DNA from 4 places in the Paenibacillus sp. MT86 genome. Region 3 is predicted to be linked to each of the others. Evidence: riboswitches for the same ligand, from Rfam matches in the RefSeq annotation. Region 3 holds a riboswitch; each other region holds the start of a gene.
What was found. A riboswitch is a leader RNA that binds a small molecule or an ion and turns the genes downstream of it on or off. The one in region 3 is predicted to bind cyclic di-AMP.

Region 1: another riboswitch for cyclic di-AMP. It lies ahead of AC3RCL_RS27155 (TrkH family potassium uptake protein); the one in region 3 lies ahead of ehuB (ectoine/hydroxyectoine ABC transporter substrate-binding protein EhuB).
Region 2: another riboswitch for cyclic di-AMP. It lies ahead of AC3RCL_RS00515 (C40 family peptidase); the one in region 3 lies ahead of ehuB (ectoine/hydroxyectoine ABC transporter substrate-binding protein EhuB).
Region 4: another riboswitch for cyclic di-AMP. It lies ahead of AC3RCL_RS00140 (resuscitation-promoting factor); the one in region 3 lies ahead of ehuB (ectoine/hydroxyectoine ABC transporter substrate-binding protein EhuB).

Annotation. Positions count from the first base shown of each region.
Region 1 is NZ_CM179499.1:5,976,497-5,981,429, reverse strand. It holds gene uvrC (excinuclease ABC subunit UvrC) at 1-948, shown strand, start outside; gene AC3RCL_RS27160 (CPBP family intramembrane glutamic endopeptidase) at 920-2,608, opposite strand; cyclic di-AMP (ydaO/yuaA leader) riboswitch at 2,899-3,043, shown strand; gene AC3RCL_RS27155 (TrkH family potassium uptake protein) at 3,107-4,447, shown strand; gene AC3RCL_RS27150 (potassium channel family protein) at 4,464-4,933, shown strand, end outside.
Region 2 is NZ_CM179499.1:108,478-113,410, forward strand. It holds gene AC3RCL_RS00500 (4a-hydroxytetrahydrobiopterin dehydratase) at 1-22, shown strand, start outside; gene AC3RCL_RS00505 (c-type cytochrome) at 123-479, opposite strand; gene AC3RCL_RS00510 (GNAT family N-acetyltransferase) at 641-1,141, opposite strand; gene AC3RCL_RS00515 (C40 family peptidase) at 1,647-2,120, opposite strand; cyclic di-AMP (ydaO/yuaA leader) riboswitch at 2,125-2,260, opposite strand; gene AC3RCL_RS00520 (hypothetical protein) at 2,607-3,434, opposite strand; gene AC3RCL_RS00525 (M1 family metallopeptidase) at 3,446-4,933, opposite strand, start outside.
Region 3 is NZ_CM179499.1:6,210,131-6,215,063, reverse strand. It holds gene AC3RCL_RS28370 (ring-cleaving dioxygenase) at 1-221, shown strand, start outside; gene AC3RCL_RS28365 (flavin reductase family protein) at 218-829, shown strand; gene AC3RCL_RS28360 (SDR family NAD(P)-dependent oxidoreductase) at 1,008-1,751, shown strand; cyclic di-AMP (ydaO/yuaA leader) riboswitch at 1,916-2,062, shown strand; gene ehuB (ectoine/hydroxyectoine ABC transporter substrate-binding protein EhuB) at 2,417-3,271, shown strand; gene ehuC (ectoine/hydroxyectoine ABC transporter permease subunit EhuC) at 3,273-3,926, shown strand; gene ehuD (ectoine/hydroxyectoine ABC transporter permease subunit EhuD) at 3,930-4,592, shown strand; gene ehuA (ectoine/hydroxyectoine ABC transporter ATP-binding protein EhuA) at 4,605-4,933, shown strand, end outside.
Region 4 is NZ_CM179499.1:27,437-32,369, reverse strand. It holds gene rsmA (16S rRNA (adenine(1518)-N(6)/adenine(1519)-N(6))-dimethyltransferase RsmA) at 1-275, opposite strand, end outside; gene rnmV (ribonuclease M5) at 279-824, opposite strand; gene AC3RCL_RS00140 (resuscitation-promoting factor) at 1,011-2,198, opposite strand; cyclic di-AMP (ydaO/yuaA leader) riboswitch at 2,468-2,682, opposite strand; gene AC3RCL_RS00135 (TatD family hydrolase) at 2,888-3,652, opposite strand; gene AC3RCL_RS00130 (HD domain-containing protein) at 3,749-4,933, opposite strand, start outside.

The DNA.
Region 1 (4,933 bases), 230 kb from region 3:
GAGAAGAAGCTGACCGCGGATACATCCGAAGAACAGCAGGAAGTCCTTGTCCAAGCCCAAGCGGAGCAGGCGGAGGCCGCTGGCCTCGTGGATGCTGCCGGGGGCGCTGCCGCCTTGCAGGAATGGCTGGGCGTGAAGGTTCACGTGCCGCAGCGGGGCTTGAAGAAACAGATGGTCGGCATGGCGTCGGATAACGCGAAGGTGTCGCTGGACGAGAAATTCCGCTTGATTGAGCGCGATGAAGAACGGACCTCGGTTGCAGCGGCCAATCTGGGCGAGGTGATCGGCCTCCAGTCGCTGAACCGGATCGAGGCGTTTGATAACTCGAACATCCAGGGCACAAATCCGGTATCGGCCATGGTCGTATTCACCAACGGGAAACCGGATAAGAAGGAATATCGCAAATATAAGATTCGTACCGTGCAGGGGCCGGACGATTACGATACGATGCGTGAAGTGATCCGGCGGCGGTACGAGCGTGTATTGAAGGAGAACCTGCCGCTTCCGGACCTCATTGTCGTCGATGGGGGGAAGGGACAGATCTCAGCAGCCATCGACGTGCTGGAGAATGAACTGGGGCTGTTCGTCCCGGTCTGCGGGCTTGTGAAGGATGCCAAGCATAAAACGGCGCAGCTGATGGTCGGAGACCCGCCGGAGCCGGTGTCGCTGCCTCGGGACAGCCAGGAGTTCTATTTGCTCCAGCGCATTCAGGATGAGGTTCACCGTTTCGCGATTTCTTTCCACCGCGAGCAGCGCGGGAAATCGATGGTGACGTCCAAGCTGGATTCGATACCGGGCATCGGGGAGAAGCGCCGCAAAATGCTGCTGAAGCATTTTGGCTCGGTCAAAAAAATAAAAGAGGCTTCAGTCGAAGACTTCAAGCCCCTTTCCATCGGTGAAAAATTAGCAACGGATATTCTTAATGCACTTCGTGAGGAGGAGTCGTGACATACGGCTTCTCTTTTTTTGTCGGGTTGAAACGGTAAATCGCATAGGCTACAATCGCCGGAAGTACCATGTAAAAAGCGCCGGTCAGCAAGTTGGCTGCATCCTTGAGCATGATCAGGCTGATGCCCATCAGGATGCTGTTGAAGATGACATGGGAGAACATCGCCGCCAAATACCCGTATTTCAAGAAGATGTAGCTGAACAGCAAACCGATGATGACCAGCTCAATCGGTCGGGAGATCACGGGGTATATCGGATAGAGCGTATGTCCCAGCGCCCAGATAAGCGAGGTGATCAAGCTTGCGACAAAGGTGTTGCGGACGATCTTTTTCACCATCTTGATGCCGAACAGCCGGTACACGGCCTCCTCGGATATGCCGGCCAGCCAGGCCATCAACGGAAACAGCCAGGGATACAGCATGTTGTAAGGCGATTGCGTCGCATCCGTGGTGGACCATGTATTCAGGGTCAGACCAAGACCGATAAAGATGACGGATTGGACGCCAAGCAGGATGAAGGCCCACATATACCCCAGCTTCATGCTGTCCAGCACGTAATGCCCGTATCCGGGTTCTTTGGCGCGCGGCCATGGATTGAGCCCGTCTTCTTTATGCCACAGCCCGCTGCCGCCGACAAGGGAGAAATAGAGCAGGGCGGAGAAAACGAGCGAATAGACGGCATAGAAAATCATCATCCCGAGCACGCCGGTTTGCGACATGCCTTCCGATTTGAAAACGGGAATCAGGTTATACGTATTCAGCATCTGAATGACGAACAGCAGCGCCGATAAGAACAGGCCGCGCTTAAACGAGGTGTAGGCTCTGGTCTTCACGCTGTACACAATCGCAAGAATGCCCAGGATTAGGGTGAACAGGCCGTACCCTGCGAGCGTCAGCAGCGTGGCATCCTGCGTCTGCTTGTTGACATAAGCGGAGTGGGCGGCCGGGACCGAGAAGGAGGGCTCATAAGAGCGCAATTTCCCCTGCTCGAAGGTGAAGCGGTGCTCCAGCCTGGAGTCCCCGATCCTGGATTCAGGGTCCACATATTTGAGACGGGGCTCCCCCTCCTTCGTAACCAGCTCCAGATTCGACAGGTCATAACCCGCCCGCTGAAGCCATGGCTCCGCCAGCGCCTGCTTCTCGGCCAATGTCATGCCGTCCTCAACGACGAGCAGCATCTGCCTCTGAATCTCGCCCTTGTTCAGCTCGATCCGGTCAAAGCTGGAACGGGCATAATCATACGAGAATCCGACGATGCCGGAATTCTGCATGTGCACGTCCACATTGAGGGCATCGCCTCCAGGCTCGCTGAAGCGAACGCGGTATACGTCATAGGGATATTTGGCTTCATAGGTTTTGTTATATTCCGAAAGCCTCTTCTCCTTCGCCAGATATCCGTAAAGTTCCGATTTGGATTGATATGTAACCAAGGCTTCGTCCGTGTCCGCAGCCGCAAACTGCAGATGCTCCTGAGCAAACCTTGAAGCTGCCTGCCGAGCCTGCTCCTTGGAAATGATATCCGGTGAGGCCATCTCGGCATCGTCCGGATTCGCCCACGGAAATACCTGAAATAATAGGAACAGAATCAGGCCGACTGCGGCAGGCGCGATGAGCTGCTTCAGATTGGGCTTCAGCTTCAAGGGCTCTCTTGCACGATTCATGAAATTCCTCCTCTAAGAAAGTTGATACTCCCACTGGTATTCGATATGCCTGATTAAGAACGCATAGAGTCAATATAACATAGTATGAAAGCCATAAGCAGCTTATCCCAATTATCGGAATATTGAAATAAATCGATGAAAATGAATGAAAGGTTTCGAAAACGTTAGAGAACCCTACGCTTGTATTCTTGAATATGCCCAATTCGCGCTCTTTTAAAGATATTTCGGGCGAAAAACGGCATTGGGTTACGTAACGGATTGAGTTATAATCACATCATGCTTGAAGGAACCGAATATTCCAGCCGAATTTCGTAATGAAAATGGGGGAACCATGTAATTGGGGTGAATTTCATTATTCCCGGAATAATGAATAGGGCGACCTGTGGAAATGCCCGAATCCGTCAGCTAACCTCGTAGGCTGTTGCACAGGAACCAGACCGAAAGGCACTGCGTTTTCCAGTGTCTTTTTTCGTTGATTTTTTTAAAGAAGGTGTCCGATTGAACGCTAAATTAAACTGGCTTACATTGTCTCCGCCCCAAATTCTCGTGCTTGGTTTTGCGGCCATCATCTTCATCGGGACCGGGCTGTTAATGCTGCCAATCTCGACGACGACGGGCGAACCGCTTGGATTTACTGACGCCTTGTTCACTTCGACCTCGGCAACGTGCGTAACGGGCCTGGTCGTGGTGGATACGGGAACGACATTCAGTTCCTTCGGAGAAGTCGTGATCATGCTGCTGATTCAAATCGGCGGGCTCGGATTCATGACGATGGCTACTTTATTCGCCTTGGTTCTGAAAAGACGCATATCGCTCAAAGACCGTCTAATCTTACAGGAAGCGATGAATCAGTCCTCGATGGAAGGCATCGTAAGGCTGATACGCAGAGTATTGCTGTACTCCCTCGTCATCGAGGCCTGCGGCGCAGTCCTTTTATCGATTCGTTGGGCGTTTGATATGCCGCTGGGCCGGGCGATCTACTACGGTGTTTTTCATGCGGTGACGATGTTTAACAACGCCGGCTTCGATTTGTTTGGCGATTTTCGGAGTTTGACCGGGTATGTATACGATCCGGTAGTCAACTTCGTCGTGATGTTCTTGATTGTTTCCGGGGGCATTGGATTTATTGTGCTGTCCGATCTGATCGATTATCGAAAACAGCGGAGGCTCTCCCTGCACTCCAAGGTGGTGCTCACGATGACGGCTGCCTTGCTTGCGGTCGGATTTATCGTCATTCTCATATTTGAATTTACCAATCCGAGAACGCTGGGTTCCCTGAACTGGGGCGGAAAATTCTTCGGCGCGTTATTCCAATCCGTAACGCCGCGTACGGCGGGCGCGAATACTATAGATATTACGGGGCTCAGACAGGCAACGCAATTTTTTATCGTCATCCTGATGTTTATCGGAGCATCTCCAGGGTCAACCGGCGGCGGCATCAAAACCACGACCTTTACCATTATGGTAGGGGCGGTGATCGCGATGATGCGCGGGCGGGAAGACATCGTCATGTTCCGTTATCGCCTGGCCCAGGAGCGGGTGCTGAAGGCACTGACCATTGCCTTGCTGGCCCTGCTGCTCGTTCTAACCGTCTCGATGATTCTGTCGACGACAGAGGAAGGGGACTTCCTGGAGATTCTATTCGAAACGACATCCGCCTTCGGTACGGTAGGTCTCTCCATGGGCTTAACGCCCGATTTGACCGTGTTCGGCAAGATCCTGATCAGCCTTACGATGTTTGCGGGTCGATTGGGGCCGTTGACGCTTGCTTATGCACTGGGGCCGAAAAAGGGTAAAGAATTATATCGTCATCCGGAAGGCAAAATGATAATTGGATAAGGGGTATAGGAGAGACATGAAACCAAAGCAATTTGCAATCATCGGTTTGGGGCGATTTGGCGCCAGTCTGGCGCTGGAGCTGATGGAACAGGGGTATGAGGTGCTCGGCATCGACCGGAACGAAGAGGTCGTCGAGGACATGAGCGAGCTGCTGACGCATACGGTGGTGGCGGACGCGACGGATGAGGAAGTGCTTAAATCGCTTGGCATCCGCAACTTCGACTGCGGGATCGTTGCGATCGGGAACGACATTCAGATGAGCATCCTCTCCGCCATCCTGTTGAAAGAGCTGGGTGTCGCGATGGTCGTTGCCAAGGCGATATCGGTGCTGCACGGCCGGGCGCTGGAGAAGCTTGGCGTGGACCGGGTCATCTTTCCCGAGCGGGATATGGGGATCCGGGTAGCGCACCAGCTCGTGACGCCAAACCTGCTTGATTATATCGAATTATCCAAGGATTATCTGATTGTGGAGATGACGGTCACGGA
Region 2 (4,933 bases), 920 kb from region 3:
GGACGGCAAATCGGGACAATAGACGGGAGACGGATCCATCCGGTCATAGCTCCCCAATATGTAAAAACACGCTTGCGCCGGGAGGTTCTCCAGGTTCAAGCGTGTTTTGCGTATAAGCTGATTTATTTTTTCTCAGCAAGGTACAGCGCGATGTTTGCGATTTCTTCAGGCTTAAGTTGATCCTTAAAGGAAGGCATACCCTTACGGCCTTTGGTTACAACGTTGAAGATCGCGTCCGCATCCATGTGTCCGCCTACTTGATTCAAAGCCGGTCCAGCGCCGCCTTGAAGTTGGTCACCATGACAGCTGATGCAGCTTGCTTTCAGTGTGGCTTCGGCTGCGGCAGCATCCAGAGTCACTTCCGGCATAGTCGGCTTCTCTTCCTGAGCTACCTGTTCCTTGCCTGGGAGCGTAAACATCAGCGCAATAGCCAACGCACATGCGACGAAGAACAATCCGCTCATGATCCATTTTTGCATCGTCATATCGTCCCTTCTATGTATACTGCACTTTTGCACTTGTCTCCATTATAAACCAACATCCATAGACAGCATAGCCAGTTGTGACAAAAAAAGCAACTATACCGCGCACCTTCATAAAAAGTACACAGAATTGTGCTTTTTCATATAGACAAAGATTACTATTCCTCATTAACCGGAGGCTCATACACCATGCAGTGGAAAAGGGAGTTTCCCGTCGGTGTAAGGCGCTCGTACGTATCGGTGATATGAAACCCGGCCTTTTCGTATGCGCGGATCGCGCGCTCATTCCAGGTCATTACCTCCAGGTCGATCTCATCGTCAGGCCGCCTCCTCCTCGCTTCCTGGACAATCGTCTGCATAAACCGTTTACCCATTCCGCGTCCGCACCAATCAGGCCGCATGCCCAGCCCGATTCGCGTAACCTCATGCATCGGAAACAGTTGGGCAAATCCCCATAGCGTCTTCCGTTCATCCAAAATCGAAATGTACTGCTCCCGGCGGATGTCCGGATCCCCAAACTCGATCTCAAGCCCCTTCATCTGCTCCCAGGGAAGAAAACCGTAAATGTTATAGGGAGGAGGATAGGTCCAGGCGCATATTTCTTTCGCATGCTCTTCACGCATGACCACCGTGTGAAATGAAATCGGTGCTGCATCCATTGGCAAAGTCCCCCTGTCGTAATTACAAATTAAATTATACCCTATTCCTCGAACATTCTAGCCGCATCAAAAAGCCCGTCCAAGAGAAGTAGGTCTCCTTTGACGGGCAAACGGATATGTATGGGCAGGACGAGGATAAGACATCGAAGCTTAGGAGGATTCTCCGGTCGACTTTTCATACTGATCGTTGCTCATGATGCGCTCGGCACCTACGTATCGCTGCTCGTAGTAGTCCTCAGAAAATAAAATCAATATTTTTCCATTAGGGTGTTTAATGAAGGGAGAGGAGGGTATATAAAGGGTAGAAGATGCAATGACTTGAGGATGCGAAGAGAATTTGCATAATAATTTTCTTTTTTTCTCGAAAAGTGGGAACTTTTTCGTTGTCCCAAACGTTATAAAGGTATACACAGAGCAGACAAAAGAAAAAGCCGCTGGATGAGATCGGCACAATCTCATACGCCCAGGGCTTCTTGTAAAGGATAAATCAATGAAGTTCCAATAATTAATTGTAGTTCACAGCTACAGACTTGTACGTAGACTGACTCATGACTCGCTTAGCACCTACGTATCGATTGGCGTAATAGCTCTGGCTCAGCGGACTGATGATGACACCGCGCGAGGATGAGGAATGAGCGAATTTGCCGCCCCCAACATAAATACCCACATGAGATACACCTCTGCCGGATGTGTTGAAGAACACGAGATCGCCAGCTTTCAGCTTGCTCTTGGCTACGGCCGTACCGACTTTGTATTGAGCTCCAGACGTGCGCGGCAGGCTTAGACCAAGTTTCTTGTAGATATAGCTGGTGAATCCGGAGCAGTCAAAACCATTCGTTGTGGTTCCACCTGTTTTATAAGAGACACCAATGGCTGGTTTGATTGCAGTATTTAATTTGGAATCGGCGAAAGCGCTTCCGGTCCCTAATGTGAGTGCGAGGGCCAGGCCTAGAGAAATGGCCGTTAACTTCTTTTTCAAAACAAAAAGCTCCTTCCATTGCCTGCGAGGTTAGCTTAAGGGTTCGGTTGAAGGTCCCCTATGATCCCTCTCTTGCGAGATCAATTCACCCAAAACGGATCCCCCGCTTCCCAATCATGGGAATTCGGCTCCTTAAAATGTTGATGAACCCATTCATTGACGTCTGACGTTCCAACATGCTTAACGAAATTACATAGTTCCAGCAAAAAGTTACAGTAAAGATGACAAAGTTGTTACTAACATATTCGTTATTTTAGCAGAGTATTAACAATTTGGCAAATGAGGAAAGCTCATTTTTATACAAAAAAACCTGTCCCCATCATGCGGAATCAGGTTTTTTTGTAATTTGGCCATCGGAAAATGTAATATTGAGGAAAAATAAACTTCTATTCTTTGTAAAATCAAGTCCGAGAGAGAAATGTGTCGCTTCCGATTACAGCATATTTACGAGCTTGTTTATCATATGATGGTAACGAAATGTAACGATTAGGCATGCTGCGAGGAAGAATCCCGCCACAAATGGTATTGGGCGGAAATTACCCAAATTTGGAAGAGTCCATTCAGAAAATAAGAGGCTTGCTGAATAATCAAGCCGATCAATCCCGCCCAGAAGAGCGATGCCGAGCTCAGGAACAAAAGAATGACGCAGGCCGATCCGCCAACGGTAAGGGATAACAGCACAGCCGTGCCCAGTCGGCGGAAGAGCGCAAGAATGGAGCTGATCATGCCGGAATTGTCCGTACGGCCGAATTGCATATAGAGCAATAACAGGCGAATCAGATAGGCGTACAGAAACCAGCCGGCTGCATGAGGCAGCGCATGAAGCAGCAGAACCGGCTCATGGATCCCGTTCAGCAGGATCGGAAGGATTTTGGGCAGAATCCAGTATCCGGGCACAAAGGTAAGAACAAGTTCGATCAGATAAAATACCGTAACGGGCTTCCATAGCTTCTGCATGCCGGTGAAGAAGAATAATCCGCGCTCGCCCTTGGCCTCCTGGTGGAGGTTATAGAAGATGCCTGCCCGAATGAGCGGGGTACATACCATCCGGATCAGGAGCAGAGCGGCCAGAAGCCAACCATAGGTATGGACCGTGCCGCTTAACGATAGACTCATCTCGCCCTCGTAGAAGAATAACAGGCGACTAAGCTCGTTAGGGGCAGAATCCGGATATCGCATCAGCAGGGGGACGACTGCCGATTTTACAAGCCGGTACAGGCAATATCCCCACAGCATGCGGTACAAGAACAGCAGAATGGAGACGTATAATTGGTCTTTAACACTGATCCACCCTTGGCCTGCATAACTTTTCATGTGCTCCCCCCTCACCATGACAGGCTGCCGAACAACGTCTCCACAAGCTTGGTAATACTGAGATTCCAGCGTGTGACCACCTTCGGATCCATTCCTGCCTTCATATAGTTATTGATGTGTCTATTCTCCAGAACGATGGAGTATTTCGGATCAACCATGGCCCAGGCGAGCGGGGTGCTGTACTCCAGGGTGTACGTAACTTTTCCGTCCTTGCCGCTCCAGGTTCGCTCCACCGTTTTGCCGTCTTCAAAGGCGAACACGATAGGCACATCGGTTATATCTCCGTCCTTGCTCGTAATCTTGACCGTGGATTCATACCGCGGATGGTCTGACGTGCCTTTATTTTTGGTTTTGATCACATCGATGGCGACGTCGGCCATTTGGCTTCCATATACATATTGGTCAAAATACGATTGCCAGGAGGTTTTGCTTACTTGCTCGACGACTTTCTGAAAATCAGACGTGGTTGGGTGCTTGAAACGGTATTTCTGGGCATAGGTATGCATGATTTTCCCCATCATCTGTGGACCGACCTGCCGTTCAATGCCTTGCAGCACCAGCTTGCCTCTCGTGTAAACATTCAGCGCGTAGTTCTCGTGTGAGCTGTATTTCCAGGACTCCATCTTCAGCGGGGCAGGGGAGGTAATCGATGCTCCTTGAGCAGCGGTGTTGGAGGTAATGCCGTATTCCTTCTCCATCACTCTTTCTTCTGCATAGGTTGCAAAGGCCTCGTCCAGCCATGCTTCCTCAAATTCGTTGCTTGCGATCATTCCGTAAAAATATTGGTGGGCGATCTCGTGAATGACGGTCCGTTCGAGCTCATAACCCGGCGAATCGTTCTTGGCCCCGAAGGCCGTGACCAGCGTCGGGTATTCCATGCCGCCTGCACCGTTGCCCGACTCCGGCGGGACGACGATGGACAACGTGGAATAAGGATAGGTTCCGTACCATTTACCAAACGAAGCCAGTGCCGACTTGGCGGCATCAAAGTAACGGTCCTTCAGGTCTTTATGGGCCGGATCGAGATACAGCTTGATGCGGACGCCCGGCACGCCCGGTGCCGAGAAGGCCTCCTCGGCCGTGACAAAGTTGGGCGAGGCCGACCAGGCAAAATCATGCACATCATCGGCATAGAATTGATAAATTTTTTCCCCGTTCGACTTTTGGGCAGGCTTGGTCGGGAATCCGGTCGCGGCGACAATGTAATTCTCGGGCACCCGGATGCGAACGCTGTAAATGCCGAAGTTGGAGTAGAACTCGGAGTTGCCGTGGTATTGATGAAGATTCCATCCTTCCTCGGCTCTTCCGCGAAGTCCGGCCGGTTCATAGACCGATACTTTAGGAAACCATTGGCCAGCCATAATAAAATTCTCGGTGGTACCCATGCGCGCGAATATTTTGGGAAGCTCGACTTCAAATTCCATGTGAATGGTGATGCTCTCCCCGCCCTTGATGGGTTTGGGCAATCTTAGTTTGACAAGGCTGTGATCCTTGATGTT
Region 3 (4,933 bases):
TCAGGAACCGTAACTATTTCAAAGCGTTATATTTCAGGGAACGTGGGGGGATCCTGTTTGAGATCGCAACCGATCCGCCCGGATTTACGGTGGACGAAGACCTGCACTCGCTGGGGGAACAATTAAAGCTTCCTGCCTGGTTCGAACCGGAGCGTGCCCGAATCGAGCAGGGGTTGGAGCCTATACAAGTCAAAAATACTGGAGAGGGGCAACCCAAGTGATATCCATTGACCCGAATACCCAAAGCGAACGGGACACATACAAGCTGCTGATTGGAAGCGTCGTTCCGCGTCCGGTCGCTTTCGTTACGACATTATCGGCGGATGGCGTGCTGAATGCGGCGCCGTTCAGTTACTTTTCCATTGTGTCGAGCAATCCCCCTTTGCTGTCGGTTTCCGTTCAGCGAAAGAACAGTGCAACTAAGGACACGGCGAGAAATGCCATGCAGAGCGGCGAGCTTGTCATCCACATCGTGGATGAAGATACCGTTGCAGCCGTGAACGAAACGGCTGCGAATCTGCCTCCGAACGAAAGTGAGCTTGACCGAACCCGTTTAACCCCGGTCGTTAGTGACGTTGTTAAGGTTCCCGGCGTTCTGGAATCCAAGATCCGCATGGAATGCGTGCTGGAGCAGGTCGTCACGTTGGATGGCGCGGATCAGCTGCCTGCCGCTGATCTATTGATTGCCCGCGTCGTCCGATTTCACGTGTCCGAGGAGCTCTACGAGCATGGCCGGATTGACGCATCGAAGTTGAAACCTGTGAGCCGCATGGCAGGAAATATCTATTCGACCCTGGGAGAGATGTTTACGATTGAGCGTCCGGTCTGACAGGGCTTGAGCTTGAATAGGGTTATTGCTTTGCGACTATTTTTAGCGAACATTCTTTTTCGATAGTTGCTGGTCATTCATTAGGAAACGGGGTATTGGAATATCATGGTCGGTATTTGCCCATTCTACATGAATGGATAGCCGGTTGATGAATTTACAACATAGGAGTGATCAACGCATGAAATTTGATTCCAAGGTTGTCATCGTGACGGGGGGCGCCAGCGGGATTGGCGAAGCGGCAGTCAGACTTTTTGCAAAAGAGGGGGCCAAGGTCGTTATCGCGGATTATTCCGACCAGGGCCAAGCGGTTTCCGACGAATTGAGAGGAGCCGGCTTTGAAGCGCTGTTCGTCAAAACGGATGTAACCCAAGAGCAGGAAGTCGCGAATATGGTGAGTCAGACGGTGCAGCATTTTGGCCGTGTCGATGTATTGTTTGCCAACGCAGGCATTGCCCATGATGCTCCTGCCGATCAGTTAACGATGGATAACTGGCAGAGAACGATTGATATTAATCTGACAGGGGTCTTCCTGTGCGATAAATATGTTATTCAGCAAATGCTGTCCCAAGGAACCGGAGGGGCAATCGTAAACTGCGGCTCGATCCATAGCCATGTCGGAAAAGCAGGGGTAACCGCCTATGCTTCGGCCAAGGGAGGCGTCAAGCTGTTAACCCAGTCGCTCAGCGCAGACTATGCCTCCAAAGGAATCCGAATCAATGCCGTGTGTCCGGGATATATCGATACGCCGCTGATCAAGGGAAGAACGGAAGCGATCACGCAGCACCTGGTCGGCCTTCATCCGATGGGCCGTTTGGGACAGCCGGAAGAAGTGGCCAAAGCCGTGTTGTTCCTCGCCAGTGAAGATGCCTCCTTCATTACGGGCACGAGCCTGCTGGTGGATGGCGGCTATACCGCGGTATGATGAGAAAAGCCCTGATGCTAAGCATCGGGGCTTTTTTTCAAGTCATTCCAGGCGTTGTTATCAGACTTATTATGGAGTGTTTCAAAAATTTTTTTTCGGTCCCGTATTTCATACGGGCAGACTTCCTGATCCGGGGCTCATTCATTTCCTGAGCTTCCCTTTATCATGAACACACGCTTAGTTTCCGGCATACATATTCCGGAAAGCGGGGGAACCAGTTTCACCAGGGGCGAGTCACTTGGAATTCACGAGTGTAGGGTACCATCTTACCCGAGTCCGTCAGCTAACCTCGTCAGCAGTGGATGGGTCTTGCATACATAATGGATGTTCATACAAAAGGCCCTTTATTCTCTATAGGGGCCTTTTCTCTATTTTTTGACCCCCTGCTGGCGGAGCTATGTCTAGATCCCCTGTTTGGTGGTCTTTTTGCATTCAATTACAGAGGAGGGGCAGCGCCTGCAAATGTGGAACGAATTGAATCGATCAGACGGCATTGGGTCAAAGCGCGCAAGGAAGCGGATGAATCATCTTCCCTGAAGCCTCGTCCCATGCAAGGGTATCTGAACGTCTATATATCCAAGTTAACACATGTGCTAACACGGATAATTTCGTCATGCCGTTTTTTTAAGAAAGTGAAAAGCTATTACGAAAGGTTGTGGAAGGTTTTGAAGAAAGTGGTTGTGCTGGTGTTGTCCGTGATGATGGTGGTATTGCTCGCGGCTTGCGGCGACAAAGGAAGTACGCTGGATCGAGCCATTGAGCAGGGATATATCACCGTAGGGTTTGCGAACGAGAAGCCGTATGCCTACAAAGAAGCCAATGGGGAGCTCACGGGCGAAGCGGTTGAGATTGCCCGCGTTATTCTGGAGCGTCTTGGCATCAAGGAGATGAGAGGGGAGCTAACGGAATTCGGTTCGCTGGTCGCCGGATTGCAGGCCGATCGGTTTGATCTGATCACGGCAGGCATGTTCATTAATCCTGACCGCTGCTCTGCCGTCCTGTTCGCGAATCCGGAGTACAGCATCGGGGAAGCCCTTGCGGTAAAGCAAGGGAATCCGATGGAACTCGGAAGCTATGAGGACATTGCCAAGAATGAGCAGGCCAAGGTGGCCGTCATGACCGGCGCGGTCGAAATCGGCTACATGGAGAAATCGGGCATTCCTGCGGACCGGATCGTACAGGTCCCTGACCAGGCTTCGGCGATCAGCGCCCTCCAGGCCGATCGGGTGCAGGCGATTACCATGACGGGGCCGTCCCTGCAGGCGATGCTGGATTCAGCCAGCGACGACAGCATCGAACGCGTGGCTGATTTCGAGCAGCCGGTCATCGACGGCGAAAGCGTTCGCGGTTACGGGGCTACGGCTTTCCGCCAAGCGGATACCGAGTTCCAGGAGGCTTATAATGCAGAGCTTGAAAAGATGAAGAAGTCGGGCGAGCTGCTGGAAATTTTGCAAGAGTTCGGGTTCACGGAAGAAGAGCTCCCGGGTGAGATGACGGCCGCTGCGCTCTGCGGGGAATAGCATGCCGAATTCTTGGATCGATTTTCTTCCGACGCTGCTCAAAGGAGCAGAGATCACGATTATCGTCGCGTTCTTTTCAGCCATCCTGGCTATCGTGATGTCCTTTGCAGCCGGATTGTGCCGGCTGTCGAAGCTGTGGATCGTCCGCACGGCGACGGCCGTGTATGTCGAAGTCTTTCGGGGAACCTCCTTGCTGGTGCAGCTCTTCTGGTTGTATTTTGCCCTTCCGTTCATCGGCATCGAGCTTCCGAAAATGCTGGCGGCGATTCTCGCGATCGGACTTAACTTCGGCGCATACGGCTCCGAGATTGTTCGCAGCGCGGTGCTTGCCGTTCCGAAAGGACAGTGGGAAGCTGCCGTGGCGCTTAACATGAAGCCTTTGCAGAGGCTGTGGAACGTTATACTACCCCAAGCGTCCCTGCGAATGCTCCCCCCGTTCGGGAATCAACTTGTGGAACTCATCAAATCCACTTCGCTCGTTTATTTCATCACGATGGCGGATTTGACGTATCAGGCGATGGTGCTCCGCAACAATTACATCTCCTGGACGACCGAGATTCTGGTGCTGCTGCTCTTCATGTATTTTGTCATCGCCACGCTCGTCTCGATGGCGGTTCGACTGCTGGAGCGCAAACTGACCGCGGGGAGGCTGTAGCGGATGTGGGATTGGAAATATGTGTTTGAAATACTGCCGCAGCTTCTGAGCGCATTAAAAATGACGGTATGGGTCACGCTCTGTGCTTTTGTGGTGGCATTGATTATCGGACTGCTGCTTGCCTTTGCCGCGCGGAGTACATTTAAGCCCTTGTCGCTCATCACCAAAGGAATCATAGAATTTATTCGCAATACCCCCTTGCTGGTACAGGTGTTCTTCCTGTATTACAGCTTGCCGCTGCTGACGGGCATTTCGATTCCGGCCTTCTATGCGGGGGTCATCGGCCTGGGGCTGCATTACAGCACGTATCTGTCGGAGGTGTACCGTTCCGGCATTGAAGGGGTGCCGAAAGGACAGTGGGAAGCCGCAACCGCACTGAACTACACGAAATCCCAGACCTGGCGGAGCATTATACTGCCGCAAGCGGTGCCGCCGATCATCCCGGTGCTGGGCAATTATTTGATTGTCATGTTTAAGGAAACGCCGATTCTATGCGCCATAACGCTGGTTGAGATGATGCTGACGGCCAAAAATATCGTGTCGCAATCATTTCGCGCTTTCGAACCGTACACGCTGGTCGGGATTCTGTTCCTGATCATCAGTTATATTGCGTCTTTGCTGGTGCAAAGGCTGGAGAAGCGTTTGAATCTGCAGCGTGGAAAATAAGGAGGGAGTCTATTGAATGCCGTTGTAATCGATGAGCAGGCCGAAGAGGCGAAGAAGCCGCAGCGGGAAAGAAGCCCCGTTACGGGCTCACAGCCGATCGTGAAATATGCGGGCGTGACCAAGTCGTATGGCGACCTGCAGGTGCTGAAGGGCATCGATTTGGAGATGCAGCCGGGAGAAAAGGTGGCCGTGATCGGACCGAGCGGATCTGGCAAAACGACGATGGGCCGGATGCTGATGACGCTGGAAGAACCGACCGAGGGGACCATCGAGGTCGATGGCGAGCTGCTCTGGCATATGGAGGAGAAGGGCAAGCTGGTCCGGGCAAACGAGAAGCATCT
Region 4 (4,933 bases), 840 kb from region 3:
AGGACTTCCCTTAGGATGGGAATCAGGCGCTGATCGATTTCGACCGCGGTGACGGTTCCTGCCGTCTGTGCCAGCTTCTCCGTCAGTGCACCGATGCCAGGTCCGATCTCGAGCGCGCCCTTATCTTCATCCAGTCCTGCAGCTTCCACGATTTTATACAAAATATTCTGATCGATGAGAAAGTTCTGGCCCAGACTCTTCTTGAAGGAGAATCCATGGCGCGAGATGATCTCCTTCGTCCGTCTTGGTGTTGATATATCCTCGATCCGACTCATTAGCTAAACGCCCCCTTCTTCCAGCTGTGCAAGTGCTGCCAGAAATTCTTCCCGCGATATTTGAAACATGGCCAATCGTTTATGGAACTGCTTGCTGTTGCAGTATCCGATGCCCAGCAGATTACCCATCGCCATCCGTCTTGCCGCAGCCTCCGGGTGAGCCGATAATCCTGCCTCCAGCATATCCTCCAAACTGATCAGGCTCTCTGCACCCTCAAAAGACGTGTGAACCCGCTCCAGCGCGCGCCGTATCGCCTCTGGCGAGGCATTCTCCACGCCGATATCCCCTTTCCGGGTAGCATCCGCTTCCGGAATGAAGGCGTGCTTGCAGCCGGGTACGCCCTGATCCACGATTTTGCGGATTCGTTCACCCGCATGGTCAGGATCCGTCAATATGATAACGCCTCTGCGCTCCTGGGCAAGCGCTATGCGCTTCAGGATTTGTTTGTTGATCGCTGAACCGCCGGTTTCGATCGTGTCGGCTTCTACGGCCCGTTTAATGGCAACGGTATCGTCCCTGCCTTCCACGACAATCACTTCTTTAATCATGCGTTCGTTCTCTTCCTTCCCAAGCAGAGCAGGCCTGTACAACGTTAAGGCTCAACCCGTTTAGCCTTGATTACTCCGGTCTTAACAAAACAAAAGAAGAGGAAATATTCCCTCTTCTTGATCATCATATATTATAAGCTAAATAGTATAGCATTAGAATGGCAAAGTAAATTGGAATTCATGCGTCTAGTTCAATTCAGGTTTAACCGGACCGATCACGTAAACGGTGCGGCCGCTCTTCCGGCCGAAATTCATGGCCGATTTCAACGAATCGTAATAGACATCGATTTTGTTGCCTTTGATGGCGCCGCCCGTATCTTCAGCACGGCGGAAGCCGATGCCTTCGATGTAAACCCACCATCCGATCGGGATGATATTAGGATCAACGGCGATGGTGCGACCTTCCGTAACGCGTGTGCCGGATGCGGTACGCGTACCGATTCCTTGCTGTTCGGCGGAATACGCGGTCATCGACACGTTGTTCAATACCTTCTTGTATTTAAAATCAACGCCTGCGCGGGAAACCACGTTGTTCTCAACAGCCTTGGCGGTCGTTACTTTTTTCGTGCCGGACAATTTAGCCGGTGTAGCTTTTACATCGGTGGCTGCCGCCTGGACGATAACAGGCTTCTCCACTTTTTTCGTGCCTACGGCAATGATTTTATCCTTCGTTCTGCGTTCGATTTGTTGGGAGACCTTAGTCTTGGAAACCAGCTTGCCATTGTGGTAGACCTTCTCGTAATGGTTCACCATAAGACCAGACTCGCCCCGCTGAATGACGCGGTTATCGCCCTTTTCAAGCGATGGATCGGCCGTCTTGATCACGCGGAATTCGCGATCTTCCGTTTCCTTAACTTTTTGCTTCGTGACGCGAACGACATTGATATTCATATTGCTGGTCAGCTTCGTGTCTTGCGACGGTTGTACTATATCTTCACCCTGGATCGTAACGCCAGCCTCTTTGAGTACATGATCAACTGTATCCTGGGATGTAAATATGGTTTTGGTTTTGCTGCCTACCGTAACGTTGACTGGAATAGCTCTGTCAATAATAATTCGGTCTCCGTCCCGGATTGAGCCGTTCAGGGGCATCGAAATTTGATCTTGGGGACTCAACGTGATCGCTTGCTCATCCAGCAATTCCTGCAGCAACGATCCACGTGTTTCCACCGTAGTGACCCGGCCGTCGACGACAAGCTGAACTTCCTTGCCTGCCTGGTCATGTACAACCAACGATATGAGAAGTGATACCGTAACGGCACCCATGGCGCCGAGCAACATCAGTTGACGCAAATTGTCATGCTTCCATCTCAATGCGTAAGACATGCTGGATGATTGTGATTCATGGGTTTCTTCAGGTTGAAAAATGCCCACTATTCCATCCTCCTTCATAGTCCCGCCGTCTAGGTAAACGCATGAATGCATTTGACGTGACTATAGCAATTTTTCTCACAGGGCGCCCTGCTATCTATCTACACCCTGCGTCAATTCCCGTCTTCCGTCCATCTGCCATCACCTCCTGTTTACCAAGAGTATGATGGACCCGTCTCCATTATTCAAAAATAAAAGAAGCCATTGAAAGAGTACTAGAGGCTCTAACGTGGCTTCCTGATGAATGAAATCATGGAAATGGTATGCACGAGATTTCCCCTCTTATTTCGCTTACGGAGTTAGCTGTCGGGTTCGGACGTAAGAGAGACGCCCTATATCCGGATGCCCGCTCATGGCGAGATCCTTCAAATTCACCCCAAAGACCCGAAAAAGAAATCAAATACAGCTTCGTGCATCCAGACCAGTATGCACCGCAGTATCGGTTCCCCCGTTCTCCAGAATTTCGGAGATTAAGCGAGACGGTTCATGAAATATTCGGCTGCGATCTGCACATCGCAGCTTCTTATCACTGAAAAGATGATATCCTGTTTGTATGCAGGTTGTAAAGCGACATTCAACCACATTTTCTCAAGTAAAAGGTTAAAATATTGTAATATCAACGCCTTTTCTGATTAAAAAACTTTAATTAATCGAAAATGCTCCCTTTTTCATGGCTTTTGCTCTTGTTTTCGTTAAATACCAAATCGTTCCAGCGCATTTTTGGTGGTAATTTGGGCCAATTCCTCATAGGACAACCCTCTAATTTCGGCCGCCGCCTCCGCCACCAATTTTACATATGCGGTCTCATTTCGTTTCCCGCGGAAGGGATGAGGTGTCAGGTAAGGCGCGTCCGTTTCGATCAATAATCGATCAAGCGGAACCTTTGCCAAAACCTCTTTGGGCTGCTTCGCATTCTTGAACGTAATCGGCCCCCCAAACGAGATATGGAATCCCATATCCAGGCACATTTTGGCCGTTTCCCAGCTTCCGGAGAAGGAATGCATGACACCGCCGACCTCGGAGGCTTTTTCCTCACGCAAAATGTTAACGATATCTTCATGCGCATCCCGGTTATGAATGACAATGGGCATGTTCAATTCCCGGGCAAGCCCGATCTGGCGCCGAAGCACGCGGTGCTGTACTTCCTTGGGGGACGTATCCCAATGATAGTCCAAGCCGATCTCCCCGATTGCCACCACTTTATCGTGACTGCATAAAGAGGCGATCCAATCCAGGTCCTGATCCTCCATGGTGATCGCATCTACAGGATGCCAGCCTACCGCTGCATATATAAAATCATAAGTCTCAGCCAGCTTCATCGTGGTCGGGATCGTCTCCCGGTTAAATCCGATATTGATCATCCGCGTAACGCCGGCTTCAAGCGCCCGCTGAATTGCAGCTTCCCGGTCTTCGTCGAATTGGGGAGCGTCCATATGAGTGTGCGTGTCGAACAGCATACTATCCACACTCTCCTTCCTGTCGTTTCTATGTCGTCTATTTTCCATTAGTTGGTTGAATGCAAGGGGATTAACGGTTGTCCTGTTTTGCCTGATTTAATGCTGTTGTTTGAAAACGTCGGCTATCGTCTCCGGCATTTGACCCAGGAGCGGGCCCACCTTCTCCTCCGGATAATAAAGATGGTACCGCCCTTTATGAATGCCGCTGATCGAGCGTACGATATCGGATACCTCCGAGATTTCCCTCAGCTCGTCATGCCGGTCCAGAAGGAGAATCTGTTTCTCGTTAAGCGGCATATCGGAATGAACCTTATCATAAGGAAGATCCGTTGGAAAATCAATCTCCAGGTCATATTCCGGTTGCAGCCCCACGGCGCGGAACGCTTGGCGGATCCCGTCGATGGTTTCCAGATCGATGTTGTCGATTTCTACATATTTGTAGAGCTTTCGGTGCATGAAACGGCCGCATAATTCGCTAAGAAGCGGGTCTTCCTCCTCCGTCCATTGCAGAAAGGCCGTTTGAATCAGGGCTTCATCAAGGCGCAGATATTGATGCACGCCGATATTCCCCGAAAACAGCGCAGGCAGCGGTTCGATCATGAACCGGAAAGCATATCCACGGTCATGCAGTTCCTTGGCCCGGCGAAAGATTTGGCGCAGGATGATTTCGGAGCTTCGGGTGACGGGATGAAAATACACCTGCCAGTACATCTGATACCGCGACATGAGATAATCCTCCACCGCGTGCATGCCCGATTCCTTCACGACGACCCGATCCCGGTACGGCCGCAGCATCCGCAAGATTCGGTCGATATCAATCGTTCCATAATTGACTCCCGTATAGTAAGCATCCCTTAGCAAATAATCCATCCGGTCTGCATCCAGCGGACTAGTGACCAGATTCATCACAATCGGCTTATCGTAGGTTTTGTTAATAACGGAGGCGACCTTCTCGGGAAAATCGGCACCGAGCTCCTGAAGTACCTGATTGACGCAAGTATCTCCGAGCAGGATCCGGCATGTCCAATCCTCGTGGTTCATATGAAAAGCTTCTTCTATGGAATGCGAAAAAGGTCCATGCCCCACATCATGCAGCAGCGCCGCGCAGAGCGCAACTTGCCGTTCCTCGGCAGGCCAATCGGAATACCCTCTCCGTTCGAATTGAGAGATGATTCTTCTCGTAATTTCATAGACTCCAAGAGAATGGGAGAATCGGCTGTGCTCAGCTCCATGAAAGGTCAGGAAAGAAGTGCCCAACTGCCTGACCCGGCGAAGCCGCTG